4 regions of the Variovorax sp. AC194 genome follow, and region 4 is predicted to be linked to each of the others. Evidence: predicted binding sites of a transcription regulator. Region 4 holds the regulator's gene; each other region holds the start of a gene.
What was found. The regulator LexA, encoded in region 4, represses DNA repair genes until DNA is damaged. The targets are predictions, from matches to a motif close to ACTGTATNNNNATACAGT.
Positions count from the first base shown of each region.

Region 1: recA (recombinase RecA) is a predicted target of LexA. The motif match lies at 2,668-2,685, and genes of this name have one in related genera.
Region 2: ACZYRS_RS28845 (putative DNA modification/repair radical SAM protein) is a predicted target of LexA. The motif match lies at 3,485-3,502, and genes of this name have one in related genera.
Region 3: ACZYRS_RS22575 (DNA topoisomerase IV subunit B) is a predicted target of LexA. The motif match lies at 4,456-4,473, and genes of this name have one in related genera.

Region 1 covers NZ_OZ409823.1:358,328-366,062, reverse strand. Annotated here, with positions in the region: gene ACZYRS_RS01760 (hypothetical protein) at 1-461, opposite strand, end outside; gene ACZYRS_RS01755 (SRPBCC family protein) at 566-1,000, opposite strand; gene recX (recombination regulator RecX) at 978-1,442, opposite strand; gene recA (recombinase RecA) at 1,494-2,603, opposite strand; gene ACZYRS_RS01740 (MarR family winged helix-turn-helix transcriptional regulator) at 2,751-3,236, shown strand; gene ACZYRS_RS01735 (response regulator transcription factor) at 3,301-3,972, shown strand; gene ACZYRS_RS01730 (sensor histidine kinase) at 4,058-5,500, shown strand; gene ACZYRS_RS01725 (sporulation protein) at 5,516-5,713, opposite strand; gene ACZYRS_RS01720 (biotin--[acetyl-CoA-carboxylase] ligase) at 5,723-6,535, opposite strand; gene ACZYRS_RS01715 (SET domain-containing protein) at 6,538-7,164, opposite strand; gene ACZYRS_RS01710 (DNA topoisomerase III) at 7,250-7,735, shown strand, end outside.
Region 2 covers NZ_OZ409823.1:6,080,313-6,088,047, reverse strand. Annotated here, with positions in the region: gene ACZYRS_RS28870 (3-hydroxyacyl-CoA dehydrogenase NAD-binding domain-containing protein) at 1-1,124, opposite strand, end outside; gene ACZYRS_RS28865 (LysR family transcriptional regulator) at 1,270-2,202, shown strand; gene ACZYRS_RS28860 (hypothetical protein) at 2,187-2,420, opposite strand; gene ACZYRS_RS28855 (YbhB/YbcL family Raf kinase inhibitor-like protein) at 2,471-3,025, opposite strand; gene ACZYRS_RS28850 (Rieske (2Fe-2S) protein) at 3,049-3,399, opposite strand; gene ACZYRS_RS28845 (putative DNA modification/repair radical SAM protein) at 3,524-4,783, shown strand; gene ACZYRS_RS28840 (UdgX family uracil-DNA binding protein) at 4,794-6,239, shown strand; gene ACZYRS_RS28835 (ureidoglycolate lyase) at 6,236-6,751, shown strand; gene ACZYRS_RS28830 (cupin domain-containing protein) at 6,755-7,144, opposite strand; gene ACZYRS_RS28825 (amidase) at 7,212-7,735, opposite strand, start outside.
Region 3 covers NZ_OZ409823.1:4,753,176-4,760,910, forward strand. Annotated here, with positions in the region: gene ACZYRS_RS22560 (Kelch repeat-containing protein) at 1-1,018, opposite strand, end outside; gene ACZYRS_RS22565 (lytic transglycosylase domain-containing protein) at 1,032-1,922, opposite strand; gene ACZYRS_RS22570 (hypothetical protein) at 1,942-2,400, opposite strand; gene ACZYRS_RS22575 (DNA topoisomerase IV subunit B) at 2,435-4,423, opposite strand; gene ACZYRS_RS22580 (MFS transporter) at 4,579-5,802, shown strand; gene ACZYRS_RS22585 (hypothetical protein) at 5,820-5,960, shown strand; gene ACZYRS_RS22590 (class I SAM-dependent methyltransferase) at 5,977-6,546, shown strand; gene dapA (4-hydroxy-tetrahydrodipicolinate synthase) at 6,590-7,516, shown strand; gene bamC (outer membrane protein assembly factor BamC) at 7,659-7,735, shown strand, end outside.
Region 4 covers NZ_OZ409823.1:3,444,158-3,451,892, reverse strand. Annotated here, with positions in the region: gene ACZYRS_RS16550 (MotA/TolQ/ExbB proton channel family protein) at 1-557, shown strand, start outside; gene ACZYRS_RS16545 (ExbD/TolR family protein) at 569-994, shown strand; gene lpxK (tetraacyldisaccharide 4'-kinase) at 995-2,035, shown strand; gene ACZYRS_RS16535 (Trm112 family protein) at 2,016-2,198, shown strand; gene kdsB (3-deoxy-manno-octulosonate cytidylyltransferase) at 2,207-2,980, shown strand; gene adk (adenylate kinase) at 3,105-3,761, shown strand; gene ACZYRS_RS16520 (asparaginase) at 3,791-4,753, opposite strand; gene lexA (transcriptional repressor LexA) at 4,827-5,510, shown strand; gene ACZYRS_RS16510 (hypothetical protein) at 5,649-6,014, shown strand; gene ACZYRS_RS16505 (D-2-hydroxyacid dehydrogenase family protein) at 6,114-7,121, shown strand; gene ACZYRS_RS16500 (MFS transporter) at 7,126-7,735, shown strand, end outside.

The DNA of each region.
Region 1 (7,735 bases), 3.1 Mb from region 4:
TCGCCCAGCACCGGTGCGAGCTGCTTGGTCAACGCATCGACCGACAGCCAGTCGGCCGTGCGCTGCAGCGCGCCGTGCGTGCGCGGCATCGCCTCGATGCGGCCCGCGACAGCGCCCGCCAAACGCTGCGACACCGCCTCGCCACGCGCCGCGACCAGGTGCTGCATCGCCTTGGCGCGCCCCTGCTGCACGCCCAGCATCGCGTAGACGACCACGAACAGCAGCAGCAGCACCGCGACCAGCACCGGCGGCGAGGTGACGAGCGCCACGATGGCGCCCGCACCACCGGCCCGCGCCGCCGGATTGCCGGGCCCGTTCAGCTGGCTCAGGTAGAAAAAGAAGACACCGCCACCGAGCACGATGCCCAGCAGCACGCCCTTGATGACCGAGCCGGCGAAGCTGAGGCCGGCCTTGGCGCCGGTGCGGACGAGAGACGGTTGGCTGACAGGTTCAGATGGCATGAGGGCTCCTCCGGGATTTTTTTGGAAAACCGGCGCATGCGACGCCGGTCGCCGCAGATCATGCCATCGCCGCCCTGCCGCGCCGCACCGCAGGCGTGATCGGCTCAGCCCGCTTCGAGCAGCCGCTTGAGCGACTGCAGGTCGCGCGCGATCCACGCGGCATCGCGCTCGAAGGCCGCATCGTCCATGTGCGGCTGGCGCAGCAGCGTGAACTGCAGCTCGCAGGCATCGGGCGCCACGCCGATCACGCGGAACGGCAAATAGACCTCGGGCACGCCCTCGGGTGCGACCCAGTGGTCGAGCACGCCCAGGTCATTGGCGGGCGCGAAGCGCATGCGGGCATCGCCGCTCTCGGGCGTGCGCACGATCCAGTGGTCGCCCTGCGGCAGCAGCGCGCTCTTGGCGAGGCCACTGGCCCAGTCGGGCAGGCGCGCCGGATCGGCGGCGACCCGGTAGGCACGGCGCCACTCGCAGGCCACGCGCTGCACGATGACGCGCGACTGCGCGCCGCGGTCTTCATTCGTCTGCTGTTGGTTCATCGAAATCGCTCCTGAGCACCTTGGACACGACGGCGCCCGAGAAACCGCGCGCCATCAGGAATCGCATCTGCTTGCCCCGCTCCTTCGCATCGGCCGGCGGCGCGTCGAAGCGGCGGCGCCAGAGGGCCGTGGCGCGTTCGACCTCGGTGTCCCGCAGGCTGGCCACCGCCTCGGCGATGGCCTCGGGCGCAATGCCCTTGGCCTGCAGTTCCTGCCGCACCCGCAGCGCGCCCGACCGGGCCGCGCGCTGGTTCAGCACCGAGGCCACCACGCGCGGCTCGCTGATGAAGTCCTTGGCGACCAGTTCGTCGAGCGCCTTGGCCAGCGTGCCGGGTTCTTCTTCGTGCTTCGCGAGCTTGCGCTCCAGCTCCGCGCGCGAGTGCTCCCGCTGACTCAGGAGCCGCAGCGCGCGGCCTTTGAGGGAAGGAGCACCGAAAGCCATTCGAAGGACCAGGACCGCTCGCGCGGCCCCTGAAAGGCCGCCCGATCGAACTTACTCAGCCGCCTTGTCGGCCTTGGGCGCCTTGGCGGGCTTCTCGGCCTTCTCGGGCTCCGAGCCTGCATCGGCGGCCAGCAGCGGAATGCCCAGCGACTCGCGCACCTTGTTCTCGATCTCGCGCGACAGCTCGGGGTTCTCGCGCAGGAACTCGCGGGCGTTGTCGCGGCCCTGGCCGATCTTCTCGCCGTTGTAGGCGTACCAGGCGCCCGACTTGTCGACGATCTTGGCCGTGACGCCCATGTCGATGATTTCGCCTTCGCGGCTGATGCCCTCGCCGAACAGGATGTCGAACTCCGCCGTCTTGAACGGGGGGCTCACCTTGTTCTTCACCACCTTCACCTTGGTTTCGTTGCCGATGGCCTCGTCGCCCTTCTTGATGGTGCCGATGCGGCGGATGTCCAGGCGCACCGAGGCGTAGAACTTCAGCGCGTTGCCGCCGGTGGTGGTTTCGGGCGAACCGAACATCACGCCGATCTTCATGCGGATCTGGTTGATGAAGATGACCATGCAGTTGGTCTTCTTGATCGTGGCCGTGAGCTTGCGCAGCGCCTGGCTCATCAGGCGAGCCTGCAGGCCGGGCAGCGAGTCGCCCATTTCGCCTTCGATTTCGGCCTTGGGCGTGAGCGCGGCAACCGAGTCGATGACGATCAGGTCCACGGCGCCCGAGCGCACCAGCGAATCGACGATCTCGAGCGCCTGCTCGCCGGTGTCGGGCTGGCTGATCAGCAGGTCCGACAGGTTCACGCCGAGCTTCTGGGCGTACTGCACGTCGAGCGCGTGCTCGGCGTCGACGAAAGCGCAGGTGCCGGCCTGCTTTTGCATGGCGGCGATGACCTGCAGCGTGAGCGTGGTCTTGCCCGAGGATTCCGGGCCGTAGATCTCGATCACCCGGCCGCGCGGCAGGCCGCCGACGCCCAGGGCGATGTCCAGGCCGAGCGAGCCGGTGGAGACGACCTGGATGTCTTCCAGCGCCTCGCCTTCGCCCAGCCGCATGATCGTGCCCTTGCCGAATTGCTTTTCGATCTGGGCCAGCGCGGCTTGAAGAGCCTTGGCCTTTTCACTGTTGGCGACCGAGATGCTTGCGCCCTTGACGACTGCGTCCATGTGGAAATCTCCTTGAAAATCAACGGTTTGTGTCTGGTTTCAATCCATCTGCTTTTAATCACAGGCTGGATGCTTGAACAGTAGTGTAGGGGTTGATGGGTTTCCGTAAACCCATTTTTTAGTCAGTTTGATTTACCATCTGGTGCCATGGCCGAAGCCGCTTTCCCGACCGATCCCGACGCCTGGCGCCAGACCCACCTGGGCCGCCTGCTGGGCCATGCGATGCGCCGTTTCGACGAGCGCGTGCTGGAGCTGATGGCGCACGACGTCGATGTGCCGCTCGCCCTCTCGAACCTCGCCGCGCGCGCCCAGGTGAGCGCCGCGCACATCCACATCACCCGGCATCTGGCGCGCGAGGGTTCGCGCCTCACCGAAATGGCCGAGCGCGCCGGCATGACCAAGCAGGCGATGGGCGCGCTGGTGGACCAGTGCGAGGCCTGGGGGCTGGTCACGCGCGGGCCCGACCCGCTCGATGCGCGCGCGCGGCGCGTGCTCTTCACCGCCGACGGCCTGGCCTGGCTCGACGCCTTTCGCAGCGCCGTGACGCAGGCCGAGCGCGAGTTCCGCAGCAGCGTCGGCGACGAGATCGCCACCGTGGTAACCATCGGTCTGGAAGCCTACACAGCGGGCTAGACTCGCCCGGAGAGACAAATGTGAATGGCGCCCGCACGGCGCCCGAACCGGCCGGAGGTGGCTCATGCGAATACTGATTGCCGAAGACGACCAGGTGCTCGCCGATGCCCTGCTGCGGAGCCTGCGCACCTCGGGCGCGGCGGTCGATCATGTGGCCAACGGCTCGCAGGCCGACACCGCGCTCATGACGCACAGCGAGTTCGACCTGCTGATCCTGGACCTGGGCCTGCCCAGCCTGCACGGCATCGAGATCCTCAAGCGCCTGCGCGCCCGCGGCTCGCAACTGCCCGTGCTGGTGCTCACCGCGGCCGACAGCGTGGAAGAACGCGTCAAGGGCCTGGACCACGGCGCCGACGACTACATGGCCAAGCCCTTCAGCCTGCAGGAACTCGAGGCGCGTGTGCGCGCCCTCACTCGTCGCGGCATGGGCGCCACCAGCAACGCGATCCGCCACGGGCCATTGGTCTACGACCAGGCCGGCCGCGTGGCCACCATCGACGGCAAGATGATCGAACTCTCGGCGCGCGAGCTCGGCCTGCTCGAAGTGCTGCTGCAGCGCGCCGGCCGCCTCGTGAGCAAGGACCAATTGGTCGATCGCCTCTGCGAATGGGGCGAAGAGGTGAGCCTGAACGCGATCGAGGTCTACATCCACCGCCTGCGCAAGAAGATCGAGAAGGGCCCCGTGCGCATCGCGACGGTTCGGGGCCTGGGCTACTGCCTCGAAAAGATCCAGTGACGGTGGCGCAGCCGCCCCGCATGCGCCGAATGCACCACGTGCGCGATTTGCGCCACGTGCGCGGCATGCCGAAGGGCTCGGTCCGATGAAGTTGTTCCAGCGCGCGCAGCGCTCGTTGTTCGGCGAGATCCTCGACTGGATGCTCACGCCGCTCCTGCTGCTGGTGCCCGTGAGCATCGGCGTCACCTGGCTGGTGGCGCAGGGCATCGCCAACGCGCCGTTTGACCGCGCGCTCGAACACAACGTGAAGGCGCTGGCCGAACTGGTGACGGTGAAGGACGGGCAGACGCAGTTCGTGCTCTCGCAGCCCGCGCGCGAGATCCTGCGCGCCGACAACGCCGGCCACGTGTACTACCAGCTGCTCGACGGCCACGACACGCTGCTCAGCGGCGATCGCGAGCTCCCGATGCCCGGCCTGGACGAGCCGCTGCCCCCCGGCCAGGTCTTCCTGCACAACAGCGCCCTGCATGGCAAGGAAGTGCGCGTGGCCTCGCTGTGGATCGCCAGCGGCGTCGAAGACGTGCCGCCCACGCTGCTGCAACTGGCCGAGACGCGCGAGAAGCAGTCGGTGCTCGCCATCGAGATCATCAAGGGGGTGCTGCTGCCGCAGTTCGCGATCCTGCCGCTCGCGGTGCTGTTGATCTGGCTCGCGCTGGTGCGCGGCATCAAGCCGCTGTCGGTGGTGGAAGCGCGCATCCGCGAGCGGCGGCCCGGCGACCTGAGCCCGCTCGATGAATCGTCGGTGCCGCTCGAAGTGGTGCCGCTGGTGTCGTCGGTCAACGAGCTCTTGAACAAGCTCAACGATTCCATCGACACGCAGAAGCGCTTTCTCGCCGACGCGGCCCACCAGCTCAAGACGCCGCTCGCGGGCCTGCGCATGCAGGCCGACCTGGCGCAGCGCGAAGGGGCCAACGCCGATGAGCTCAAGCAATCGCTCAAGCAGATCGGCCGCGCCAGCGTGCGCGCCACGCACACGGTGAACCAGCTGCTCTCGCTCGCGCGCGCCGAGGGCAACAGCGCCAACACGCACCGCCAGCCCTGCGACCTCGCGCGGCTCACGATCGAGGTGGTGCGCGAAGCGGTGCCGCGCGCGATCGAAAAGCGCATCGACCTGGGCTACGACGGCGCCGAGGCCGGCGCGCCCGGCGTGATGTTCGAAGGCAACCCGACGCTGCTGAAGGAGCTGGTGCGCAACCTCGTGGACAACGCGATCAACTACACGCCCTCCACGCCCGATCACCCCGGCGTTATCACCGCGCGCGTGCTGGCCGACCCCTTCGGCCATGTGCTGCTGCTGCAGGTGGAGGACAACGGCCCGGGCATCGCCGAGTCCGACCGCGAGCTGGTGTTCGAGCCCTTCTACCGCGTGCTGGGCAACGAAGCCGACGGCTCGGGGCTGGGCCTGCCGATCGTGCGGGAGATCGCGAACCAGCACCACGCGCAGGTGAAGCTGGAGGATGCGCACCCCGGCAAGCATCCACCGGGTGCGCGCTTCACGGTGCGCTTCGAGAGCGGGGCGCTTCCGTAAGAGGGGACGGTCCGGTCAGGGCGCGGGCGCGCCCGCCTTCGCGTCCTTGCGCACCTGCACCCACTCGGGCTTGATCTGCCGCGCCATGCGCTGCGGCTCGCGCTCGTTGAGGCTCGCCGGCGCGAGGCCGAAGCCCACCAGGTCGCCGCGTGCCCACAGGAAGTAGCCGGCGTTGGCCAGCAGCAGGACGATCAATGCCAGGCGCAGTTTCATGGGTGTTGTTCAGAAAGCCATGCCGCGAGGGCGCACGCTCACTTCGTCGCTCGTGATGGTCTGCAATCCCGCGTCCGTGCGCACCTGCAACTCGCCGCTCCAGGCCACGCCTTCGCAGACACCGGCCGTGCCGTCGCTGAGCACCACCTCGCGGCCGCGCAGCACGTCGCGCGCCGCAAAGCGCTCGGCGAACTGCGCGAAGCCCTGCGCCTGGAAGGCCAACACATCGCGCACCAGCGGCTCGGCCAGTTCGCGCAGCACCTCGGGCGCGGTCGCGTCGGGGCGCCACTGGTGCAGCCAGGCGGGCGGCGTGCGCATGCCGTCGGACTCGCGCGCGCCGATGTTGATGCCGATGCCGATCACCACGTAGCGCTGCGCAGCGGGCCCGCCGGCGTGCGGCAATGCGGTTTCGATGAGGATGCCGACCAGCTTGCGGTCGTTCACCCAGATGTCGTTGGGCCACTTGAGGCCGACCTTGTGCGCGCCCGACGGGTCGAGCCCCTCGGCCACGCTGACACCTACGGCGAGCGACAGGCCCGACCAGTCGGCCGGCGCGAGCGGCAGGCCCAGCGAGAACAGGAGCGATGCCTGCGCGTCGCCCGGCTGCGCGCTCTGCCATGCGCGGCCCAGGCGCCCGCGGCCCGCGGTCTGCCGCTCGGCCACCAGCAGCACGGGCTCGGTGCGGCCGGCACGCGCGCGGCGCATCAACTCGGTGTTGGTGGAATCGATTTCGGCCACCGCCTCGACCGCGAACCCGGGCAGCAGCGGCGCCACGGACGCGGCGATCCGGTCTTCGTGCCAGGCGACCGTGGTGTTGCCCATGCTCAGTCCTTCTTGGACTTCTTCTTGTCGGTTTTTTTATCGGCCTTCTTTTCGGATTTGGCGTCCGATTTCTTATCGGCTTTCTTGGCCTCTTTTTTCTCGGCCTTTTTCTTTTCGGCCTTCTTTTTGGCCTTCTTCTTTTTTTTCTTTTCTTCGTCCTCATCCTTGGGAGTCAGCAGCGTGCCGCGGCACTGCTCGGAGCCGCACCAGCAAGGAAATTCGGACAGGAGCTTTTCCGTGTAGGGCTCGTCGATGATCAGGCCGTAGTCGTAATTGAGCTCTTCTCCTGCAGCGATGTTGCGCAGTGCCTTGATATAAACGCGCCCATCGACTTCGTCGGCCTCGCAATTCGGCTCGCACGAGTGATTGATCCACCGGGCGTCGTTGCCCTTGACGTTGCCGTCGATCACGCGGCCGTCGTCGATGTGGAAATAGAAGGTGTGGTTCGGCTGGGCCGGGTCGTGCGGATGGCGGCGCAGCGCCTCTTTCCAGTTGATGACCTCGCCCTTGTATTCGATCAGCGTTTCGCCTTCGGCCAGGTCCTGCAGGGCAAAGACGCCGTTGCCGTGGACATCCGAGCGTCGCATCTGGATGCGGCGGCCGGCGGAAAGTGGGGATTTGGAAGGCATCGCCGAAGTCTGTTAGTTTGAATATGCACACATGCGCGTGTGCGCGTGTGCACGCGGGAAGCCGCAGAGTATAGAGAGCCCTTAGATGACAAAGACGTTGGTAATCGCAGAAAAGCCGTCGGTGGCGCAGGACATCGTCCGCGCACTCACGCCCGTGGCCGGCAAATTCGACAAACACGACGAGCATTTCGAGAACGACAGCTATGTCGTGACCAGCGCTGTCGGTCACCTGGTCGAAATCCAGGCGCCCGAGGAGTTCGACGTCAAGCGGGGCAAGTGGAGCTTTGCCAACCTCCCCGTGATCCCGCCGCACTTCGACCTGAAGCCCGTCGACAAGACCAAGACGCGCCTGAACGCCGTGGTCAAGCAGGCCAAGCGCAAGGACGTGACGCAACTGATCAACGCCTGCGACGCGGGCCGCGAGGGCGAACTGATCTTCCGCCTGATCGAGCAGTACGCCGGCGGCAAGAGCCCGCTGGGCAAGCCGGTCAAGCGCCTGTGGCTGCAGTCGATGACGCCGCAGGCGATCCGCGACGGCTTCGATGCGCTGCGCACCGAAAAGCAGATGCAG
Region 2 (7,735 bases), 2.6 Mb from region 4:
CCGCTGAAGCGCGCCATGACGGCGGCCTTGGTCTCGGGCGTCATGCGGCCCTTGGCGATGAGGCCGTCGTACACCTTCTCGACGTGCTGGCGGCCGCGCGCGAGGCTGGGTTCGTCGCGCTCGATCATGGTCACCGGCAGGCCCGCGTCGAGCATCGCCACCGCGATGCCCGCGCCCATGGTGCCGCCGCCCACGATGCCGGCCGACTCGAGCTTGCGCGGGCTCGCGGACCGGGTCTCGGGCGCCTTGAGCACTTCGCGCTCGGCGAAGAAGGCGTGGATGAGGCCCGCGCGCTGCGGGCTGTCGATGCACTGCAAGAAGAGCTTGCGCTCCAGCGCCATGCCTTCGTCGAAGGGCAGCGTGAGCGCGCCCTCGACGGCTTCGATGATCTTCATCGGCGAGAAGAGGCCGCGGCTCTTCTTGGCGGTGTCGGCGCGCGCGGCGTCGAGCGCGGCGCGGGCGGCGTCCTGGTCGGCCAGGCCCGCGGCTTCGCGCGTGCGGCGCACCGGGGCGTTGCCGGCGATGAGTTCCTGCGCGTAGGCGAGGCCTTCGGCGCGTGCGTCGGCGTCGGTGCCAAGGCGATCGACGAGGCCGAGCGACAGCGCTTCCTTCGCGCCCGCGTGGCGGCCGCTGAGCATCAGCTCGAGCGCGGGCTTCACGCCGATGAGGCGCGGCGCGCGCTGCGTGCCGCCCGAGCCGGGCAAGAGGCCCAGCGCCACTTCGGGCAGGCCCAGCTTGGCCGTGGGCGAGGCGATGCGGTAGTGCGCCGAGAGCGCCACCTCGAGCCCGCCGCCGAGCGCCGCGCCATGGATGGCGGCGATCACCGGCTTCGCGCAGTTCTCGATCGCGAGGCACACCTCGGGCAGCGAGGGCGACTGCGGCGGCTTGCCGAATTCTCGGATGTCCGCGCCCGCGATGAAGTTGCGGCCCGCGCCGACGATCAGCACCGCCTTCGCGCCGCTGTCGCCCTCGGCCGCCGCGATGGCGGCCACGAGGCCGCGGCGCACATCCACGCCCAGGGCGTTGACGGGCGGGTTGTCGATGGTCACCACGAACACGTCGCCATGACGCTGAAAGGTGACGGGACCGGAAGACGTGGGGGTGCTCGGGGTGGTGGTGGCCATGTGCTTGTCTCTTGCGTTGGCGGGCCCTGCTGCGTGAGGGGCCCGAGGCTCTGGGGTGAACCCCGCATTCTTGGCCCGCATCGGCGCTTTGACAATTGCATAGACGGTTGACAGACTGTCAAAGGATTTTTGACACAATCGTCACATGGACCTCCAATCGCTCACCCTGCTGGTGGAAATCCTTGACGCCGGCAACCTGAGCGCCGCCGCCCGCCGGCTCAAGATGAGCCGCGCCAACGTCAGCTACCACCTGAACCAGCTGGAGCGCTCGGTCGGCGCGCAACTCGTGCGGCGCACCACGCGGCGCGCCGAGCCGACCGAGATCGGCCTGCGCCTGTACCAGCACGGCGTGGCCATCCAGACCGAATTGATCGCCGCGCGCGAGTCGGTCACCACGCTGGGCGAAGGCCTGCAGGGCCGCGTGCGGCTGAGCGTGCCCAGCGGCTACGGGCAGCTGGTGATGGCCGACTGGCTCATCGACTTCAAGCGCCAGTACCCCGGCATCGTGCTGGACGTGGTGTTCGAGAACCGCATCGAGGACCTGCTGCGCGACGAGGTGGACATCGCGGTGCGCGTGATTCCCGAGCCGCCGCAGAACCTCGTGGCGCGCGACCTGGGGCCGGTGCGCTACGTGGCGTGCGCCTCACGCGCCTATGCGGAAAAACATCCGCTGCCCGTGCAGCTGGACGAACTGCAGGGCGCGCCCGTGGTCACCGCCGCGGTCATCGGCCGGCAGTTGCGCGTGTCCGCCTACCAGGGCGAAACGCGGCGCGAGGTGATCCTGGAGCCGACGCTGATCTCGGAAAACTTTTTGTTCCTGCGCCAGGCGATCCTCGCGGGCCTGGGCATCGGCCTCGTGCCCGACTACGTGGTGCAGGAAGACGTGCGCAAGGGCGAGGTGCTGACCACGCTGGACGACTGGCGCCTGTCCATCTTCGGCACGCAGATGTTCATGCTCTACATGCCCAACCGGCAGCACACGCGCGCAATCCGCACCTTCATCGACTTCATCCTGGAGCGGGTGCGGGCGGCCGGCGCGCAGCCGGGCGGTCAGTCAGTCGCTCAGTCGCAGCGGTAGGTGACTTCGCTGTCGGGCGCCAGGCGCGCCGCCTTCGGGTCGAGGTAGCGCAGCGGCGCGCCGAAGTTGCGGCAGTAGGCCTCGGCGTCTTGTGCGGTGGGCGACTTGAAGACGCCATCGCCCAGGAAGCTGACGCGCGGCGCGGGCCGCGAGGAGGCGCAGCCGGCGGCGATGAGCGCGATGGGAAGAAGAGCCAGGAGTGCGGTGAAGCGGCGCATCGGTGGATGCGCATCGCTGCGCATGTGTGACGTGAAAGGAGCCTGCGACTTTAGCGGCTGTAGAGCCCGACCACGCTCTGCCCGCCCAGCGCGTGCCCCTTGAGCGCCGCGAGCAGCGCATCGCGCGTGAGCCCCGCCGGCAGCGCGCCCGGCGCGAGGTCGGAGGCCACCACGGTCAGCACGTAGTGGTGCGGATGGTCGCCGACGGGCGGGCACATGCCGCGGTAGGCCGCCGCGCCCGCCACGTTCGGGCCCACGGTGAAGCCGCCCGTCTCGTTCGCCTTCAACTGGCCGCGCTCGGCCGGGATGTTGTAGGCCACCCAGTGCGAGACGCCCAGGCCCAGCGCGCCGTCCGGGTCCGACAGCAGCACGGCGACCGATTTCGCCTTGGCGGGCAACTGCGTCCATGCCACGGGCATCGAGACGTTCTTGCCGCCGCAGTCGCCCACGCCCGCATGTTCGGCCGGGATGACGGTGTTGTCGGCGAAGGCGGTCGAGGTGACCTTCAGGCCGGTCGGGGTCTTGCCGCCGGTGGCCGGCGCCATGGCGCCGCAGCCGGAGAGGAGGGCTGCGACGGCGAGGGTCGAAAGGGAGAGGGTACGCATGTGTTTTCCAGGGGTGGTTGTTGTCAATCGGTGAGCCACACGCTGCCGTCCGCTTCTTCGCGGACCGCGAGCGGTGCGAGCCGCGCGCCGCGGCAGGGGCCGCCGACGCACTTGCCGGTGTCCGGCTCGAAGATCGCGCCGTGCCGCGCGCACATCAGGAAGCGGCCGGAGCTTTCGAGGACCTGGCCTTCGAAATCGAGCGGGCCGCCGGCGTGCGGGCATTGGTTGAGGTAGCCGTAGACGGTGCCGTGCCAGCGCACTGCGAAGGCCGGCGCGCCGTCGGGCGTCGTGAATGTGGCCGCGAGGCCGCCGTCGGCGAGGCTCGGGGAAATCAGGCGGGGGGTTGCGGTATCGCTGGGGGCAGGTGACGTCATCTGCCGCCGAGGGTAGCCGAGGGGTCGGCCCCTGCGCAATGCAACGCGGCCAGCTTGCGCCTTCTTCCGACATGGGGATTTGAAAACTGTATATTCATACAGTATTTTCCAGCTCGAACCTCCCGTGGACCTCCAGCGCAAACTCGCCATCCTTGCGGACGCCGCCAAATACGACGCCTCGTGCGCGTCCAGTGGCTCGCAGCCGCGCGATTCGCTGGGCGGGCGCGGCATCGGATCGACCGAGGGCGCCGGCATCTGCCACAGCTACGCGCCCGACGGCCGCTGCATCTCGCTGCTGAAGGTGCTGCTCACCAACCACTGCCAGTACGACTGCCTCTACTGCGTCAACCGCGCATCGAGCAACGTGCCGCGCGCGCGGTTCCGCGTCGAGGAGGTGGTGCAGCTCACGCTCGATTTCTACCGCCGCAACTGCATCGAGGGGCTGTTTCTTTCGAGCGGCATCATCAAGTCGCCCGACCACACGATGGAGCAGGTGGTCGAGGTGGCGCGCCAGCTGCGCGAGGACCACGACTTTCGCGGCTACATCCACCTGAAGACCATTCCCGACGCGAGCGACGAACTCATCGCGCGCGCTGGCCGCTATGCCGACCGGCTCAGCATCAACGTCGAGATGCCCACCACCGAGGGCCTGCAGGCGCTCGCGCCCGAGAAGGACGAGAGCGCGATCCGCCGCTCGATGGCGCGGCTGCGCCTGCGCATCGACGACACGCGCGAGGAGGCGCGCCGCGTGGTGCCGATCCGCGCGCTCCCCGGCGCGGCGCCCGTTGCCGCGAAGCCGCCGCCCTTCGCGCCCGCGGGCCAGAGCACGCAGATGATCGTGGGCGCCGACGCCACCGACGACCGGCACATCCTGGCCTCCAGCGCCACGCTCTACGGTGCCTACAAGTTGAAGCGCGTCTATTACTCGGCCTTCAGCCCGATCCCCGATGCGGCGCGCGCGCTGCCGCTGGTCGCGCCGCCGCTGATGCGCGAGCACCGGCTCTACCAGGCCGACTGGCTCATGCGCTTCTACGGCTTCGAGCACCAGGAAATCGTCGCCGCGCCCGACGGCCTGCTGCGGCTGGATGTCGATCCCAAGCTCGCCTGGGCGCTCGCGCATGCCGAGCGCTTTCCGGTCGATTTGAACCACGCGCCGCGCGAGATGCTGCTGCGCGTGCCGGGGCTCGGCGTGAAAGCCGTAGAGCGGCTGCTGCAGGCGCGGCGCGTGCGCCGGGTGCGCGCGGACGACCTGCGGCGGCTGCATGTGCCGGCACGCAAGGTGCTGCCGTTCGTGGTGGCCGACGGGCACCGGCCCGCGGCGGGCGCGATGGCTGCAGCGGCGCCTGTTGCGCAGCCGCCAGCGGCGCAGGCGTCGCTGTTCTGAATGCGACGCCATGCACGTGCGGCTCGATGACCCGATCGATCTCGACGCCTTCCGTCGGCATGCGCGGCAGTTGCTGACCGAGGGCGTGCCGCCGGACCGTGTCGAATGGAACGGGGAGCGGGGTGCCGGACTGTTCGACGAAGCGAACGACGCCGCGCCGGCACCACCCATCGTTGGCGCGCCGCACGCCGTGCCCGCCTCCTTCGTCGCGCTGTGCGGCGACGTCATCCTGCACCGCGACCCGCAGCGTTTCGCGCTGATGTACCGCCTGCTCTGGCGCCTCGCGCACGAGCCCGCGTTGCGACACGACCCGCTCGATGCCGACATGCTGCAGGCGCAGCAGATGGCCAAGGCCGTGCACCGCGACATCCACAAGATGCGCGCCTTCGTGCGCTTCACCAAGGTCATGGGCGAAGACGGCCTGGAGCGCCACGTCGCGTGGTTCGAGCCCGACCACCACATCGTGGAGGCTAACGCGCCGTTCTTCGCGCGCCGCTTTGCGCAGATGCGCTGGGCCATCCTCACGCCCGAGCGCTGCGTCGAGTGGGACGGCCAGGCGCTGGCTTTCGGCGAGGGCGCCGACCGCCGAGAGAAGCCGCCGCCCGATGCGGGCGAGCAGCTCTGGCTCACCTACTACGAGCACATCTTCAACCCGGCGCGGTTGAAGGTCGCGATGATGCGGCGCGAGATGCCGCGCCGCTACTGGCACAACCTGCCCGAGGCCGCGCTGATCCAGCCGCTCACGGACGCGGCCCAGGCGCGCAGCCAGTCGATGATCGATGCGCCGCCCACGGCGGCGCGGCGCATCCGCGCGCCGATGCCGCTGCACCTGCGGCCGGCCGATGGCGTGGCGCCCGCCGACCTGGCCGAACTGCGCGCCGCCGCGCACGCCTGCCGCGATTGCCCGATCGGCGCGCTCGCCACGCAGGCCGTGTGCGGCGAAGGCCCGCTGGCGCCGCAGCACATGCTGGTCGGCGAACAACCCGGCGACCAAGAAGACCTGGCCGGCCGCCCCTTCGTCGGCCCGGCCGGCCAACTGCTCGACCGCGCGATGGCGCAGTTGGGCTGGGCGCGCGAGAGCGTTTACCTGGCCAATGCCGTCAAGCATTTCAAGTACGAGCTGCGCGGCAAGCGCCGCATCCACAAGACCGCGGCGCAGCGCGAGGCCGACGCCTGCGCGCACTGGCTCGACAGCGAGATCTCGCTCGTGAGGCCCCAGGGACTGGTGGCGCTCGGCGCGACCGCGGCGCGCGCGTTGCTGGGCCGGCCGGTGGCGGTGCAGGCCGAGCGCGGGGCGTGGCTGCATGAGCGCCGCGATGGCCGGCCCGTGTTCGTGACCCTGCATCCTTCCGCGTTGCTGCGCCTCGCGGACGGCGAGCGCGCCGAAGCCTATGCCCGCTGGCTGGATGACCTCGAACGCGCGCGCGGCACGGTTTCTGCTGCAACTGCGCCATGAACGACGAATCACCCGCCGCCGCGCTGCGCGTTGCGCAGCCGCTGACACCGAAGGCCTTCGCGCCCTACGGCACCGTGATCGGCGCGCCGGCCGGCGAAGGCCGTCCGATCAACGGCGGCAACGCACGGCGGTTCGATTTGCTCGGCGATCTGCAACTCGATGCCGAAGGCGGCCGGCCGCTGCTCGCGCTGTTCCGCGCCCAGGCGCGCAGCTTTCCGCACGAGGTCACGGAGATGGAACGGCATGCGCTGGGCAGCCAGACCTTCGTGCCCTTGGGCGAGCGCCGCTTCGTGATCGTGGTGGCCCGGGCCGGCGATGCGCCTGTGTCGCACAGCGACCTCGCGGCCTTCGTCACCGACGGGCATCAAGGCGTGGTGCTCGCGCCCGGCACCTGGCACCACGCGCTGCTCGCGGTCGATGCGGGGGACTTCGTGGTGATCGAGCGGGCTGCGGCGGGTGTCGATTGCGAGGTCTGCCGGCTGCGGGAGCCCGCCCGCGTCATGACCAGCTAGAGCTCAGACCGGACGCAACTGCTCGGCCAGCGAGCGCGTCTTCTCGGTGACCGTGCTGCCGGTGTGCAGCGTGGTCTTGCGCTCGATCAGCATCAGGTGGCATTCCTCGTCGGCGACCGGGTTGTGCCGCACGCCCTTGGGCACGACGAACATCTCGCCCTCGCCGAGTTCGACGGGGCCGGCTTCCATCTCGATGCGCAGGTGCCCCTTGAGCACCATGAACAGCTCGTCTTCGTCGTCATGGCTGTGCCACGCGAGCGAGCCGTGGACCTTGGCGACCTTGATGTACGCATCGTCGACTTCGGCGACGACGCGCGGCGACCAGAATTCGGTGAGCGAGGCGGCGATTTCCTTGGGGGTGGTGACCTGAGTGGTCTGGGTGGTGTTCGGCATGGGGCTTTTGTGCAGGACGTGGGAGCGTCAGGCTAACCCAGGCTGGACGACCCTGCACTACCCTCCGCTACCCGGCGATGCGCTCGGCCAACGCGACCAGCGACCGGTCCGACCCCGCCGGCCCGAGCAGCGAAAGGCCCAGCGGCGCGCCCTCGCGCGTGGCCAGTGGCATCGAGAGCTGCGGAAAGCCCGCCAGCCCCGCGATGCACAGCATGCGGATCGCGCGGTTGCGGTAGTCCTCCAGCGAGGCCTCGCTGTCGCTGCGCAGCGGCGCGATGTCGGGCATGGTCGGCAGGAGCAGCACGCCGTCGGTGCCGAGCAGGTCGCTCAGGTGCGCGCGAAAGGCCGTGCGGAAGACGCGTGCCGTCGCCACCTGCGCATCGGTCACTTCGCGCGACCACGCGAAGCGCTCGGCCACGCCGGGGCCGAGCGGCGGCGCGTAGCGCTCGATCAGCGGGCCGTCGGTGAGCCAGGCCTCGCGCGATTGCAGGTAGCGAAAGTGCCAGTACATCGCGTCGAAGGATTCCATCGCCACCGTCGTGCCCTGCGCGGGGCCGAGCAGGCTTTGCACGCGGTCGGCCGCAGCCTGGA
Region 3 (7,735 bases), 1.3 Mb from region 4:
CGGCATGGCGCGGCGTGGTCATCGGGGCATGGCGCTGCCAGGTGTCGTCCACGGGATCGTAGCTTTCCATCTGGCCGAACACCTTGGCCTGGCGCGGCACGCCGCCCACGAGGAAGCCCCCCTCCCCGCCCATGGCGAAGAAGCGGCCCCGGTACACCACGAGGCCATGGCCCGAGCGCGCGGTGGGCAGCGGCGCGCGCAGCTCCCAGGTGTCGCGCGTGGGCAGGTAGACGTGGTGCAGGTCGGTGTTGTATTCGAAGGTGTTGAAGCGCCCGCCGATCACGTGGATCTGGTTGCCGTGCGAGACGCAGCCCACGTGGTCGCGCGCGCCGGGCAGCGGCTTGCGTGCCGTCCAGCGGTCGGCCTTGGGGTCGTACACCTCGTGCCAGCCGACGCTCGCGCGCTCGGCCGCGGGCTCCGAAGCGCCGCCGATCAGGTGCAGCGCGCCGCCGAGCATCACCGCGGCTGCCGCGCCGCGCGGGCGCGGCAACGGCGCAATCGCGCTCCAGCGGTTGGCGGCGATGTCGTAGACGAAGGCGTTGGTGTCCGAGCGGCGGTTCTGCTCGACGAAGCCGCCGAGCGCGTAGACGCGACCGTCCTCGGCCGTCACCGCGACGTGGTTGGCGCCGCGCGGCAGCGGCGCGCCGTCGAGCCAGCGGTCGGCCTTCGGGTCGTAGATGTGGTGGTAGTCGCGGTTGACCGCGCCTTCGCCGTAGCCGCCGACCACGTGCATGCGGCCCATCGCGGCGGTCGCCCAGGCCATTTCGCTGCGCGGGATCGGCAAGGCGGCGCGCGCCATCCAGCGGCCTTGCGGGCCGGCCGGCGCGGGGCTGTCGGTGACGCGCTGCGATTCCTGCTCGGGCGTCATGTGGTGCGGCACGCCGCCTTGCAATCGCGCGTAGGGTTCCTTCGACGAAGGCGCTGCCGGCAGCGTGTCGTGCGTGGCCGCATGCTGGGCGCGCGCGGCGCCGCCCACCGCGCAGGCGGCGGTCGCGAGGACGAAGCTTCGACGGTGCATGGCTGGCTCCTCTTCAGGACACGGGCGGCTCGACCGCGCCGGCCGGCACCTGCGGTTGCTCGGGAATGTCTGGCATCGCGGGCATGCCGCCGGGCGAATCGGGCGGCATGTTGCCACGGCCCAGCGCCCCGCCCTTGGGCACCACCAGCTCCATGCGGATGCGCCCCGGCGTCTTGCCGCCGCGCGCGCCGCCGCCGCCCGTTGCCACCGAGGGCTTGAGGTAGGCGTACAGCTGCAGCACGGTCTGCACGTAGTTCTGCGTTTCCTTGTAGTTCGGGATCTTGTTGCCCGCGCGCTGCACCGCGCCCTCTCCCGCGTTGTAGGCGGCGAGCGCGAGTTCGATCTGCCCCGGGAACATCGCGATCAGGTCGCGCAGGTACCGCGAACCCGCGGCGATGTTGATGCGCGGGTCGAACAGCTTTTTCTCGATGGTGCTGCGCTTGTCCGCCGCGACGCCGTAGCGCTGCGCGGTCGCGGGCATGAGCTGCATGAGGCCCATCGCGCCCTTGGGCGAGACGGCCTGCGCGTCGAAGCCCGATTCGGTGGCGATCAGCGCCTGCAGCAGTTCGTAGTCGATCGAATGCTTGTTCGACGCATCGCGCAATGCCGACTTGGCGGTCTTGTAGCTGGGCGAGGCTTCGAAGAGCGCGAGCAGGGTCTGCGACGCGGGCGGCACCTTGCCGTCGATCTTGCGGCCGTTGCGCCCGAGCGGGGAGATGCCCTGCGCCGTGTCGAAGCTCTGGCCGCCGCGAAAGAAGATCTGGTAACGCTCGTCGATCTTCTCGGAGGCGAAGTGCGCGACGCCCTTGCTGTCGATGTAGCCGTAGATGTCAGCGGCGTGCGCGCCCTGCTGCGACAGCACGAGGGCCGCACACAGGAGGAACGGACGAAGCCAGCGTGTCATGGCGATGCGGGCCCTTGCCTCAGAACCACCAGCCGTAGCGCTTGCGGCGCCCGGCGTGGACCGCGGCGTCGTCGCTCAGGCTGCGCACGCGCCCCGTGCCCTTCAGGCCGACCCAGATCAGCAGCACGCCCAGCATCACCGCGGCGAGGAAGAACGGCACCTGCCGCACTTCGATGCCATCGGCGAGCAGCCTCACGGCGACCGCGAGAAAGGCGGCGGCCGCGGTCCAGCAGACGATCCGGCGCATCCACAGCCACCCGGTGGCCACGGCGCGCTCCAGCCAGCTGGGTTCGGGGCCGTCGTTGGCCGCGTCGTCCCACCAGCCCATCCAGACGAACAGCACTGCCAGCAGGACAACGAGGCCGGCAAAGAGCATGTCCGGCGGCGTGACCACCGGATGGGCGCGCGCCACCATGAGGATCGCGCCCGCGGCGCAAGCCCATGCCAACGAACCGCAGATGATCTGGTGCCTGTTCATGCCCTGTCGTGAAGAATGCCTCGGGTCCGGGAAATCAGACGTCGATATCGACGTCGTCGGCGCGCAGTTCCATCAGCTCGCGCCGGGCGGCCGCTTCGCCCTTGCCCATGAGCTTGGTGATCTCGCCCTGGGTGGATGTGAAGTCGAAGCGTCCCAGCTGGACCTTCATCAGGCGCCGGGTATCGGGATTGAGCGTGGTTTCCCACAATTGTTCCGCGCTCATCTCGCCCAGGCCCTTGAAGCGGCTGATGCTCCAGGCGCCTTCGCGCACGCCGTCTTTACGCAGCTTGTCGAGCGTGGCGGTGAGTTCGCCCTCGTCGAGCGCGTAGACCTTGGAGGCCGGCTTCTTGCCGCGCGCGGGCGCATCGACGCGGAACAGCGGCGGCTTGGCGACATACACGTGGCCGGTTTCGATGAGTTTCGGAAAATGGCGAAAGAACAAAGTGAGCAGCAGCACCTGGATGTGCGAGCCGTCCACGTCGGCGTCGGAGAGGATGCAGATCTTTCCGTAGCGCAGGCCGCTCATGTCGGGCGTGTCGCTCGGGCCGTGCGGATCGACGCCCACGGCCACCGAGATGTCGTGGATTTCGGTGTTGGCGAAGAGCCGGTCGCGCTCCACTTCCCAGGTGTTGAGCACCTTGCCGCGCAACGGCAGGATGGCCTGGCTTTCCTTGTCGCGGCCCATCTTGGCGCTGCCGCCGGCCGAGTCGCCCTCGACCAGGAAGACTTCGTTGTGGCTGATGTCCTTGCTCTCGCAGTCGGTCAGCTTGCCGGGCAGCACGGCCACGCCGGAGCCCTTGCGCTTCTCGACCTTCTGGCCGGCGCGCTGGCGGGTCTGCGCGGCCTTGATGGCCAGCTCGGCCAGCCTCTTGCCGTAGTCGACGTGCTGGTTGAGCCAGAGCTCCAGCGCGGGGCGCACGAAGCTGGACACCAGCCGCACCGCGTCGCGCGAATTCAGGCGCTCCTTGATCTGGCCCTGGAATTGCGGATCGAGCACCTTGGCGCTGAGCACATACGAAGCCCGCGCGAACACGTCTTCGGGCAGCAGCTTCACGCCCTTGGGCAGCAGCGAATGCAGCTCGATGAAGCCCTTCACGGCGGTGAAGAGGCCGTCGCGCAGGCCGCTCTCGTGCGTGCCGCCGGCGCTGGTGGGGATCAGGTTGACGTAGCTCTCGCGCACCGGCTGGCCGTCTTCGGTGAAGGCCACGCACCAGTCGGCGCCCTCGCCTTCGGCGAAGTTGTCGGCGTTCTTGTCGGCATGGCCGCTGCCCTCGAAAAGCGGGATCACCGGGTCGCCGTTGAGCGTCTGCATGAGGTAGTCGCTCAGGCCGCCCTTGTAGAGCCACTGCTGCGTGTCCTTGGTCTTCTCGACCGTGAGCGTGACGCTCACGCCGGGCATCAGCACGGCCTTGCTGCGCAGGAGGTGCGTGAGCTCGCTCATCGGGAGCGCGGCGGTCTCGAAGTACTTGGCGTCGGGCCAGGCGCGCACCGTGGTGCCTTGCTTGCGCTCGCCGGCTTCGAGCTTGCGGATCTCGAGTGGCTCGATCACGTCGCCGCCGCTGAAGGTGAGTTTGGCGATCGAACCTTCGCGGTGGGTGGTGACTTCGAGCCGCTTGGACAGCGCATTGGTCACCGACACGCCCACGCCGTGCAGGCCGCCCGAGAAGCTGTAGGCGCCGCCCGAGCCCTTGTCGAACTTGCCGCCGGCGTGCAGGCGGGTGTACACCAGCTCGATCACCGGGGCCTTTTCTTCGGGGTGCAAGCCGAACGGGATGCCGCGGCCGTCGTCCTCGATGCTCACCGAGTTGTCGGCGTGCAGCGTGACCTTGATCTTCTTGCCGTGGCCGGCCAGCGCCTCGTCGGCGGCGTTGTCGAGCACTTCCTGGATGACGTGCAGGGGGTTGTCGGTCCGGGTGTACATGCCCGGGCGCTGCTTGACGGGCTCGAGGCCCTTGAGCACGCGGATGGAGCCTTCCGAGTAGCCGGAAGCGGAATCTGAGGATGTCTTGGGGGAAGTCGCCATGGGGGCGGATTGTAGTCAGTCGCCACCAAACAACTGGATACCCATACAGCAGGCGCTTTGATGCCGGATGCGCATTGAAACGGCCCCGATAAATCATCAATGGCTTCGGCCGCCCGCCCGCCTGCCGCAGCACGCAAGTGGCTACATTCGACGGCATGCAAGCTCCAACGCCCACCCTATCGATCAAGCAAGTGCTCTTTTGCGGCGCCATGATCGTCACGCTCTCGATGGGCATCCGCCACGGCTTCGGGCTCTGGCTGCAGCCGATCACGCAGGCGCAGGACTGGAGCCGACAGACCTTTTCCTTCGCGCTGGCGATCCAGAACCTCTCGTGGGGCATCTTCGGTGTGTTCGCGGGCATGCTGGCCGACCGGTTCGGCGCGTTCCGGGTGCTGATCGGCGGGGCGATCTTCTACGGGCTGGGGCTGCTGGGCATGGCGCATTCGCCGACGCCGCTGCTGTTCACCCTGAGCGCGGGCGTGCTGATCGGCGCGGCGCAGGCCGGCACCACCTACGCGGTGATCTACGGCGTGATCGGGCGGCAGATTCCGGCCGAGCGGCGCTCCTGGGCGATGGGCGTGGCAGCGGCGGCCGGCTCGTTCGGCCAGTTCCTGATGGCGCCCATCGAGGGGCGCCTGATCGGCCATCTGGGTTGGCAGACCGCGCTGGCGGTGCTCGCGGTGCTGGTGCTGGTGATCGTGCCGCTGGCCTTCGGCCTGCGCGAACCGCGGCGCGAGGCACTGGCCGGCCATCGTGAGCAGTCGGTGCTGCAGGCGGTGGGCGAAGCCTTCCGCTACCCGAGCTTCGGCCTCTTGATGGCGGGCTATTTCGTCTGCGGCTTCCAGCTGGCGTTCATCGGCATCCACATGCCGACGTACCTGCGCGACCGGAGCCTGTCGGCCGACGTGGCCGGCTATGCGCTGGCGCTGATCGGGCTCTTCAACGTGTTCGGCACCTACACGGTCGGGCTGCTGGGGCAGACGCTGGCCAAACGCAAGATCCTCGCGGTGATCTACTTCGCGCGGGCGGTGTCGATCGCGCTGTTCCTGATCGTGCCGATCTCGCCGGTCAGCGTGTACGTGTTCTCGGCGGCGATGGGCTTCCTCTGGCTCTCGACCGTGCCCGCGACCAACGCGATCGTGGCGGGCATCTTCGGGGTGGCGCACCTGTCGATGCTCAGCGGCTTCGTGTTCCTGAGCCACCAGGTCGGCTCGTTCCTGGGCGTGTGGCTGGGCGGCTACCTGTACGACACCACCGGGAGCTACGACATCGTCTGGTACATCGCGATCGCGCTGGGCGTGTTCGCGGCGCTGATCAACCTGCCGGTCAAGGAACACGCCATCGCCCGCGGGACCGGACCGGCGGCGGTGCCGGGCTGATTGCGGACAATCGGACCATGACCTCGCAGATGCGCCACCACCTCGCCCACGCCGGCTGGCTCGCGGCCGTGCTGGCGGCGCTGGGGGGCGTATTCATGCTCTATACCCCTCCGGAATTTCTCGTGACGCTGGTCGACCAGGTGTGGTCGTGCTTCTGAGGCGGGCCGATCTGCCATGAAAGATGCAGCGCCATCGCACGGAACGGGTGCGCCTTCGGAATGGATCGTGCGCTGGTCGCACCTGCTGGCCGCCGATGCGACCGTGCTCGACGTGGCCTGCGGCTCGGGCCGGCACATGCAGTGGTTTGCCGGGCGCGGGCACCCCGTGACGGGCGTCGACCGGTCGCCGGAAGCCATTGGGGCAGCAGGCGCCTTCGGCCGGACCGTCATGGCCGACATCGAATCCGGCCCCTGGCCTTTCTCGGGCCAGTCTTTCGGGGCAGTGGTCGTCACCAACTACCTGTGGCGCGCCCGCATGGCCGACATCGTGGCCGCCGTGGCCCCCGGCGGCGTGCTGCTCTACGAGACCTTCGCCACGGGCAACGAAACCGTGGGCAAGCCGTCGCGGGCCGACTTCCTGCTGCAGCCCGGCGAGCTGCTGGCCGCCTGCCGGGATCTGCGCGTGGTGGCCTACGAGGACGGGTTCCTGGCCGAACCGGCCCGCTTCGTGCAGCGTATTGCCGCCATCCGCCCGTCGGCCCCGGTGACCGGCCAGCCCCTGCGCGCCCTCCTGAAGGGAAACTGAGGGGACAGGGCCGGCTGTCTTGGCGGGGCCCGGAGTAAGTAGAATCGGCGCTTTCGTCCACCGACAAAGAGATTCCCCCTTGGAGCAACTGACAGGCAGCATCGTCGCGCTCGTCACGCCGATGCACGACGACGGCAGTGTCGACTACCCCGCCCTGCGGCGACTCATCGACTGGCACATCGACGAAGGCACCGACTGCCTCGGCGTGGTCGGCACCACCGGCGAATCGCCGACGGTCGACGTCGAAGAGCACTGCGAAATCATCCGCGTCTCGGTCGAGCAAGCCAAGGGCCGCGTGCCCGTGATGGCCGGCTGCGGCGCCAATTCGACGAAAGAAGCGATCGAGCTGGCCAAGTTCGCCAAGGGCGTGGGCGCCGATTCGCAGCTGCAGGTCGTGCCCTACTACAACAAGCCGACGCAAGAAGGCCAGTACCAGCACTTCAAGGCCATCGCCGAGGCCGTGGGCGACCTGCCCGTCGTGCTGTACAACGTGCCCGGCCGCACCGTCGCCGATATGGCGCACGACACCGTGCTGCGCCTGGCGCAAGTGCCCGGCATCATCGGCATCAAGGAAGCCACCGGCAACATCGAACGCGCCCAGTGGCTCATTCGCGACCTGCCCAAGAACTTTGCCGTCTATTCGGGCGACGACCCGACCGCCGTCGCGCTCATGCTGTGCGGCGGCCAGGGCAACATCAGCGTCACGGCCAACATCGCGCCGCGCAAGATGCACGAGCTGTGCGTGGCGGCGCTTGCCGGCGACGTGAAGCGCGCGATGCAGATCCAGTTCGAGCTCATGCCGCTGCACCGCAACCTGTTCGTCGAACCCAATCCGATTCCGCTCAAGTGGGCCATGGCCCGGCTGGGCCTCTGCGGTGGCACCCTGCGCCTGCCGCTCACCGAACTCGGTGAAGCCAGCCGTCCGGCGGTCGAGGGTGCGCTGCGCGCCACCGGCTTGCTCAAGGACTGAGCGCCCTCCCAGTACACGCCTCGCGATTTGATGTTTCCCTGGCCGCAACAAGGTTAAGCAACCTTTTGCCCGAACTGTGCTCAGAGATGGCGGGCACTGCGGCCCATAGATTGACCGAACCATTCCAACAAGGAAGACGACGTTGAAGAACCTTTCGCAACTTTCGCGATATGCACTGCTGGCCACCCTGGTTGCCAGCCTCGCCGCCTGCTCCGTGCT
Region 4 (7,735 bases):
TTATAGAACGTTTCACGAGTCTGAAGACCGTGAAAGTATTGCCGCCGAAATTGCTCGACGAAACCATCACCGTCTCACGCGGGTCCATTCCCGGACCGGACATCGTGACCAAACTCGAACGCAACTCGATGCTCGGCCAGGTGCTTGCCGCGGGCCTGCGGGCGCTCAACGCCAACCCGCGCTGCACCGAGGACGACCTTCGCGCCGCCATGGAGGCCTCGGGCCGCACCATCGCGCACAAGCTGGAGCGCTACCTGCCGGCACTGGCCACCATCGCTTCGGCCGCGCCGCTGCTGGGCCTTCTGGGCACGGTGATCGGCATGATCGAGATCTTCGGTTCGCAATCGCCCGGAAGCGGCGCTGTCGGCTCGGGCAACCCGGCGCAGTTGGCGCACGGCATCTCGATCGCGCTGTACAACACGGCGTTCGGGCTGATCGTGGCGATTCCGACGCTGATCTTCTGGCGCTATTTCCGCAGCCGCGTCGACGAATACCTGCTGAACCTCGAACTCTCGGGTGAGCGGTTCGCGCGCCACCTGAACGCGCTGCGCAAATGAGCCGAGCGCGCATGCAGTTTCGCCACGGCGCGCGCGACGAGCCGGAGATCAACCTGATCCCGTTCATCGACGTGCTGCTGGTCGTCCTGATCTTCCTGATGCTGTCGACCACCTACAGCAAGTTCACCGAAATGCAGTTGCGGCTGCCGACGGCGGACGTGGACGCGCAGCGCGACTATCCGAAGGAAGTGATCGTCACTGTCTCCGCCGACGGCCGCTACACGGTCAACAAGGCCGCGGTGGCGGACCGCAACGTGAACACCGTGGCTGCCGCACTCGGCGCCGCGGCGACGGGCGGCAAGGACAGCGTGGTGATCATCAGCGCCGATGCGAGCAGCCCGCACCAGGCCGTCGTCACGGTGATGGAAGCCGCGCGCCGCGCCGGCCTGATGCAGATCACCTTCGCCGCCCAGTCGACGGCGCAAGCCGGGCATTGAGTGCCATCCGAGGGCCGCAGCAGCACGGGCGCATCCAGCGAATCGCGTGCATCGGCCTGGCGGCTGCAGGACGCCTGGCTGCACCGCGGCCTGCTGGCGTGCCTGCTGTGGCCGCTGTCGCTCGTCTACGGCGCGCTCTTCGCGCTGCGCGGCTGCCTCTATCGCCTGGGGTGGCTTCGCACCGAACGCGTGCCCGTTCCGGTGATCGTCGTCGGCAACGTGATTGCGGGCGGTGCGGGCAAGACACCTGTCGTGATGGCCATCGTCCGGCATCTGCAGGCCCGCGGCCTGCAGGTCGGCGTGGTGTCGCGCGGCTATGGCCGGCGCACCGACGATTGCCGCGAGGTGCTCGAAGGCAGCGATCCCCATGATGTCGGCGACGAGCCAGCGCTGATTCGCCACGCCACGGGCGCCCCGGTTTTCGTTGCGCGACAACGCATCGAGGCCGCGCGCGCGCTGTTGACCCGGCATCCGGCCACGCAGGTGATCGTGAGCGACGACGGCCTGCAGCACCTGGCGCTGGCACGCGACATCGAGATCTGCGTGTTCGACGATCGCGGCATCGGCAACGGCTGGCTGCTGCCTGCGGGCCTGCTCCGCGAGCCCTGGCCACGTCGTTGCGACCTGGTGCTCCACAGCGGCGAGCGGCCCGCACTTGCTGGCGGCTACACCGCCACCCGCAGCCTCGCCCAGGATGCGGTCGCAAGCGACGGAAAGCGCGTTCCCCTGGAGACCCTGGCAGGCACGCCGCTGATCGCACTGGCGGCCATCGCGCGACCCGAAGGATTCTTCGAGATGCTGCGTGCGCGCGGCCTCACGCTCGCCGAGACCATCGCATTGCCCGATCACCACGACTTCGACGCGTGGCAGCGCCCCCCCGGCAATGAATACACCCTGCTCTGCACCGAGAAAGATGCAGTCAAGCTGTGGCGCAAGACGCCGGACGCACTGGCCGTTCCGCTGCACTTCGAACCTGCCCCGGAATTCTTCGCCGCGCTCGACGCAAAGCTATCATCGACCGATGGATACCAAGCTGCTTGAACTGCTCGTCTGCCCCGTGACCAAGGGCCCCCTCACCTGGAACGCCGAGAAGCAGGAGCTGTGCTCCCGCAGCGCACGCCTGGCCTACCCGGTGCGCGACGGCATCCCGGTGCTGCTCGAGAACGAGGCGCGCACGCTGTCCGACGAAGAGCTGGGTCTGTGACCGGCCCCGTGCGCTTCACCGTCCTGGTGCCGGCACGACTGGCCTCCACGCGGCTGCCCAACAAACCCCTGGCCGATATCGCGGGCCTGCCGATGGTCGTGCGCGTGGCGCAGCGGGCCGGCCAGTCCAGCGCATCGCGCGTGGTCGTGGCCGGTGACGATGCCTCCATCGTTACGGCCTGCAAGGTGCACGGCGTCGAGGCCATCCTCACGCGCCAAGACCACCCGAGCGGCACCGACCGGCTGGCCGAAGCGTGCGAGCAACTGGGCCTCGATGGCGACGAAATCGTCGTCAACGTGCAGGGCGACGAGCCGCTGATCGACCCCGATCTGATCGATGCCGTGGCCGCAGCGCTGGCCCTGCATCCCGAAGCGGCGATGAGCACAGCGGCCCACGAGATCGACTCGCTGGGCGATTTCATGAACCCGAACGTGGTGAAGGCGGTCCTCGACGCGCAGGGCAACGCGCTCTACTTCAGCCGCGCGCCGATTCCCTGGTGGCGCGATGGCTCTGCCAACGGCGCGGCGCCGACCGTGCTGCCCACGCCCGCGCCGCTGCGCCACATCGGCATCTACGGCTACCGCGCGGGTTTCGTGCGGAAATTTCCGTCGCTGCCGCCGGCGCCGGTCGAAGCGACCGAGGCACTCGAGCAATTGCGCGCGCTCTGGCATGGGCATCGCATCGCGGTGCACGTGAGCCATGTCGCGCCCGGGCCGGGCATCGACACCCCCGAGGATCTGGCGCGCGTACGTGCCGTCTTTGCCTCCAGGCCAGCCCCTTAAGACGTGCGCCACGGAGGGAATTCCCTACGGAGGCGCATGCTATCCTCGACGTGAAATCCGCCTTGCCCAGCCCTCGGGCCGACGCTGGGCGTGACACAAAATCTAAGAACCGTCCGAGGACACCATGAGACTAATTTTGCTGGGCGCGCCCGGGGCGGGCAAAGGCACGCAAGCGGCCTTCATCTGCCAGAAATACGGCATCCCCCAAATCTCGACCGGCGACATGCTGCGCGCCGCCGTCAAGGCCGGCACGCCGCTCGGACTGCAGGCCAAGGCCGTCATGGACGCGGGCGCGCTGGTGAGCGACGACCTGATCATCAACCTCGTGAAAGAGCGCATCGCCCAGCCCGACTGCGCCGGTGGTTTTCTGTTCGACGGTTTCCCGCGCACCATTCCGCAGGCCGATGCCATGAAGGCCGCGGGCGTCAAGCTCGACTACGTGCTCGAGATCGACGTGCCCTTCGGCGACATCATCGAACGCATGAGCGGCCGCCGCTCGCACCCGGCATCGGGCCGCACGTATCACGTCAAGTTCAACCCGCCCAAGACCGAAGGTAAGGACGACGTGACCGGTGAAGACCTGATCCAGCGCGAGGACGACAAGGAAGAAACCGTGGGCAAGCGGCTCGAGGTGTACAGCCAGCAGACGCGCCCGCTGGTCGACTACTACTCGGCCTGGGCCAAGGCCGATCCGGCCGCCGCGCCGAAGTACCGCGCCATCAAGGGCGTCGGCACGGTCGACGAAATCACGCAACGCGCCCTGGCGGCACTGAGCAGCTGATTCCCGCCGCCCTTCGACGGGGCGGCTATTTATTTCCCCAGCAGTTCCAGCATCAGCGCGATGCGCGCCTTCACGGGCGTGAGCGCGCCTGCATCGCGCAGCCGGTCATCGGGCTTCGGCAGGATGCGGCCACTGGTGCAACGCGTCGCGCGCAGCACCGCGATGCCGGCGTCCTGTGCCTTGAGCGCCGCGGCTTCCAGTGCGTGGTGCACGGTGCCATTGCCGGTGGTGGCGATGACCAGCCCGCGGACTGGTTCCTCCGCGCCCTCCCGCAGTAGCGCATCGACGATCGCGCCGCTCGCACCGGCATGGCTCATGACGATCTCGACCCGAGGCCAAGGCCCGGACGTGCTCAGCGCCTTCGACGATTGAGATGACGGCGCAGCCGGCCACTCTCTCACGCGCCGCACCGCGCCCTCTTCCACATAGCCGATCGGCCCTGCATCTCCAGATGCGAAAGCATCGAGCCGGTACGTGTGCACCTTCTGCACATCCACCCCGCTGTGGACCGTGCCAGCACACACCGCCACTACGCCCTGCGCGCCCACCATCGCCGCGACCGCGATCGCATCGCGCACGTTCTGCGGACCGTCCGGCGAGAGCGCCGTGGCCGGGCGCATCGCGCAGGTCAGCACCACGGGCTTCGCCGACGCCAGCACCGAGTGAAGGAAGAAGGCCGTTTCCTCGAGCGTGTCGGTGCCATGGCTGATCACCACGCCGGCCACGTCGGGCTGTGCGAGCCAATGCACGCAGCGCTGCGCGAGCTTCTGCCAGATGTCGAACGACATGTCCTTGCTGTCGAGCTGCGCCACCTGCTCCGCCAGTAAAGCGATGCCCTCGGGCGCATCGATGCCGCCCAGGAGGTCCGCCACGCCCACCTGCCCGGCGGTGTAGCCGATGTTGTCGCCGCTGCTGGAGGCCTTTCCGGCGATGGTCCCGCCGGTGCCCAGGACCACCACGCGACGCACTTCGGGCAACGGCAAATGGGCCATGACTTGTCAACTTCCAAAAACTGGTTAAAAATACAGGTACTGGATATCTAGCCAGTGCCGCAAGGAACCACATATGCAGTTCGCCGTGAAGCTTACCGCCCGCCAGCAGCAGATCCTCGACTTGATCCAGAGCGCCATCGCGCGCACCGGTGCGCCGCCCACGCGCGCCGAAATCGCCAACGAGCTGGGGTTCAAGTCGGCCAACGCCGCCGAAGAGCACCTGCAGGCGCTGGCACGCAAGGGCGTCATCGAACTTGTCAGCGGCACCTCCCGCGGCATCCGCCTCAAGGGCGACGCGCTGCGTTCGCTCAACGAAACGCGGCATCGCGAAGGCGGGCAGTTCTCGCTGTCGCTGCCCGGCATGGCGCAGCTGGCGCTCCCGCTCATCGGTCGCGTCGCGGCCGGCTCGCCCATCCTGGCGCAGGAGCACGTCGACCAGACCTACTACGTCGAGAACACGCTCTTCCAGCGCCAGCCTGACTACCTGCTCAAGGTGCGCGGCATGTCGATGCGCGACGCCGGCATCATGGACGGCGACCTGCTCGCCGTGCAGGCCACCAAGGAAGCGCGCAACGGCCAGATCGTGGTCGCGCGCCTGGGCGACGAAGTCACCGTCAAGCGCCTGAAGCGCAACAAGCAGGTCATCGAGCTGCACGCCGAGAACCCCGACTACCCGACCATCATCGTGCAGCCCGGTGAGCCCTTCGAAATCGAAGGCCTCGCGGTCGGCCTCATCCGCAACACCATGCTGATGTAGGCCTCGCGGCCTGCTTGCAGCAGCACCCCATCCGGCCTCGACAGGTGGCGGGCGTATGGCGCGAAGTCGCCATCACCCTGTCGCGGCCGATTCAAGAAATCCTGCCTGTGTTCAACCTCAGACTTTTTTGGAGTTCACATGGGAATCGCCCTCCTCGCCATCGCTGATTTCTGGATGCCGCTGCAATCGCTTGCAAGCCGCCTGATGCCCGCCCGCCGCACCCGTCACCGGGACAGCAGCGACACCGCCGCCGGACTGCGCTACGTGGCCGTGCGCCCGGCCTGCACCGCGCGCACCGCAGGCACGCCTGCACCGACGACAACCGCCACAGCGCCGGCACGCCCGCTGCGCGTGGTTCGCGTGATCGACGGAAAAAGCCAGGACCGCAGCCGCATGGTGATCTCGGGCCGCATGGCCGATGTCTGCGCGGAGCTCGACCGGCTGGCCGCGCTCGAAGCGGCGGAAACCATGCGCTCGGTGCCCCGCTCCACCCGTCTGCACTGAGACATTTCCCCGGGAGAACCGCTCCAGAAGCACCCCGGGGTGGGTATCCAAACGTTCACTGGCGCGACATCCCAATGCTGCGAGGCACAATGGCACGCCATGAACATTGTGATCCTCGACGATTACCAGGACGCCGTGCGCAAGCTGCGCTGCGCCGCCAAGCTGGACGCGTACGCGGCCAAGGTCTACACCAACACGGTCAAGGGCATCGGGCAACTGTCGGTTCGCCTGAAGGACGCCGACGTGATCGTGCTGATTCGCGAGCGCACCCACATCTCGCGCCAGCTGATCGAGAAGCTGCCCAAGCTCAAGCTCATTTCGCAGACCGGGCGCGTCGGTGGCCACATCGACGTCAATGCCTGCACCGAGCGCGGCGTGGCGGTGGCCGAGGGCACGGGCTCTCCGCAGGCACCGGCCGAACTCACCTGGGCGCTGATCATGGCGGCCATGCGCCGGCTGCCGCAGTACATCAGCAACCTCAAGCACGGGGCGTGGCAGCAGTCGGGCCTCAAGTCGGCGTCGATGCCGCCCAATTTCGGCCTCGGCTCGGTGCTCAAGGGCAAGACGCTCTGCATCTGGGGCTATGGCCGCATCGGTCAGTTGGTCGCGCGCTACGGACAGGCCTTCGGCATGCAGGTGGTGATCTGGGGACGCGAGGCGAGCTGCGCCAAGGCGCGCTCCGACGGCTTCCAGGTCGCGCAGAACCGCCACGAGTTCTTCGCCGCGGCCGACGTGCTCTCGGTGCACCTGCGGCTCAACGAGGAAACCAACGGCCTCGTCACGCTCGAAGACCTGTCGCGCATGAAGCCGACGGCGCTCTTCGTGAACACTTCCCGCGCCGAACTGGTCGAGGCCGATGCCCTGCTCGCCGCGCTCAATCGCGGACGCCCGGGCCTCGCAGCCATCGACGTGTTCGAAAGCGAGCCGCCGCTGCAGGGCCACGCGCTGCTGCGCCTGGAAAACTGCATCTGCACGCCGCACATCGGCTACGTGGAGCAGGACAGCTACGAGAGCTACTTCGGTCAGGCTTTCGACAACGTCGTGAGCTTCATCAAGGGCAATCCCACCAACATCGTGAATCCCGGCGCGCTGCAGGTTCGCCGGTGATTCCATGAGTCGGCCTGCGCCCCGGGGCGCGCTCTGGGCGCTGCTGGCCGGCAATTTCGTGATCGGCACGGGCGTGATGGTGGTGCCCGGCACGCTCAACGAGATCAGCGCCTCGCTTTCCGTCACCGCTGCGACGGCGGGCCAGCTGATCACCGCGGCAGCGATCGTGATGTGCCTCGGCGCACCGCTCCTCGCCGCCCTCGTCGCAGGCTGGGACCGCCGCCAGCTCCTGGCCCTCACGCTCCTCTGGTACGCCGCCGGACACGCCCTCTGCACGCTCATGCCGAGCTTCGGCACCCTGCTGCCGGTGCGCATGCTCACGGTGATCGCACCCGCGATCTTCACGCCGCAAGCCGCGGCCTGCGCCGGCATGCTGGTGCCGCCGGAACACCGCGGGCGCGCCGTCACCTTCGTCTTCCTCGGCTGGTCGATGGCCTCGGTGCTGGGCCTGCCCATCGGTGCGCTGATCGGCGGCCACCTCGGCTGGCGCATGGCCTTCATGGCCATCGCGATGCTCAGCATCGTGAGTGCGGCGTCGATCTGGCTCACGCTGCCCACCGGCATCCGCCCCGCCGCGCTCACGGCTGCTGCGTGGTCGCGCGTGCTGCGCAGCC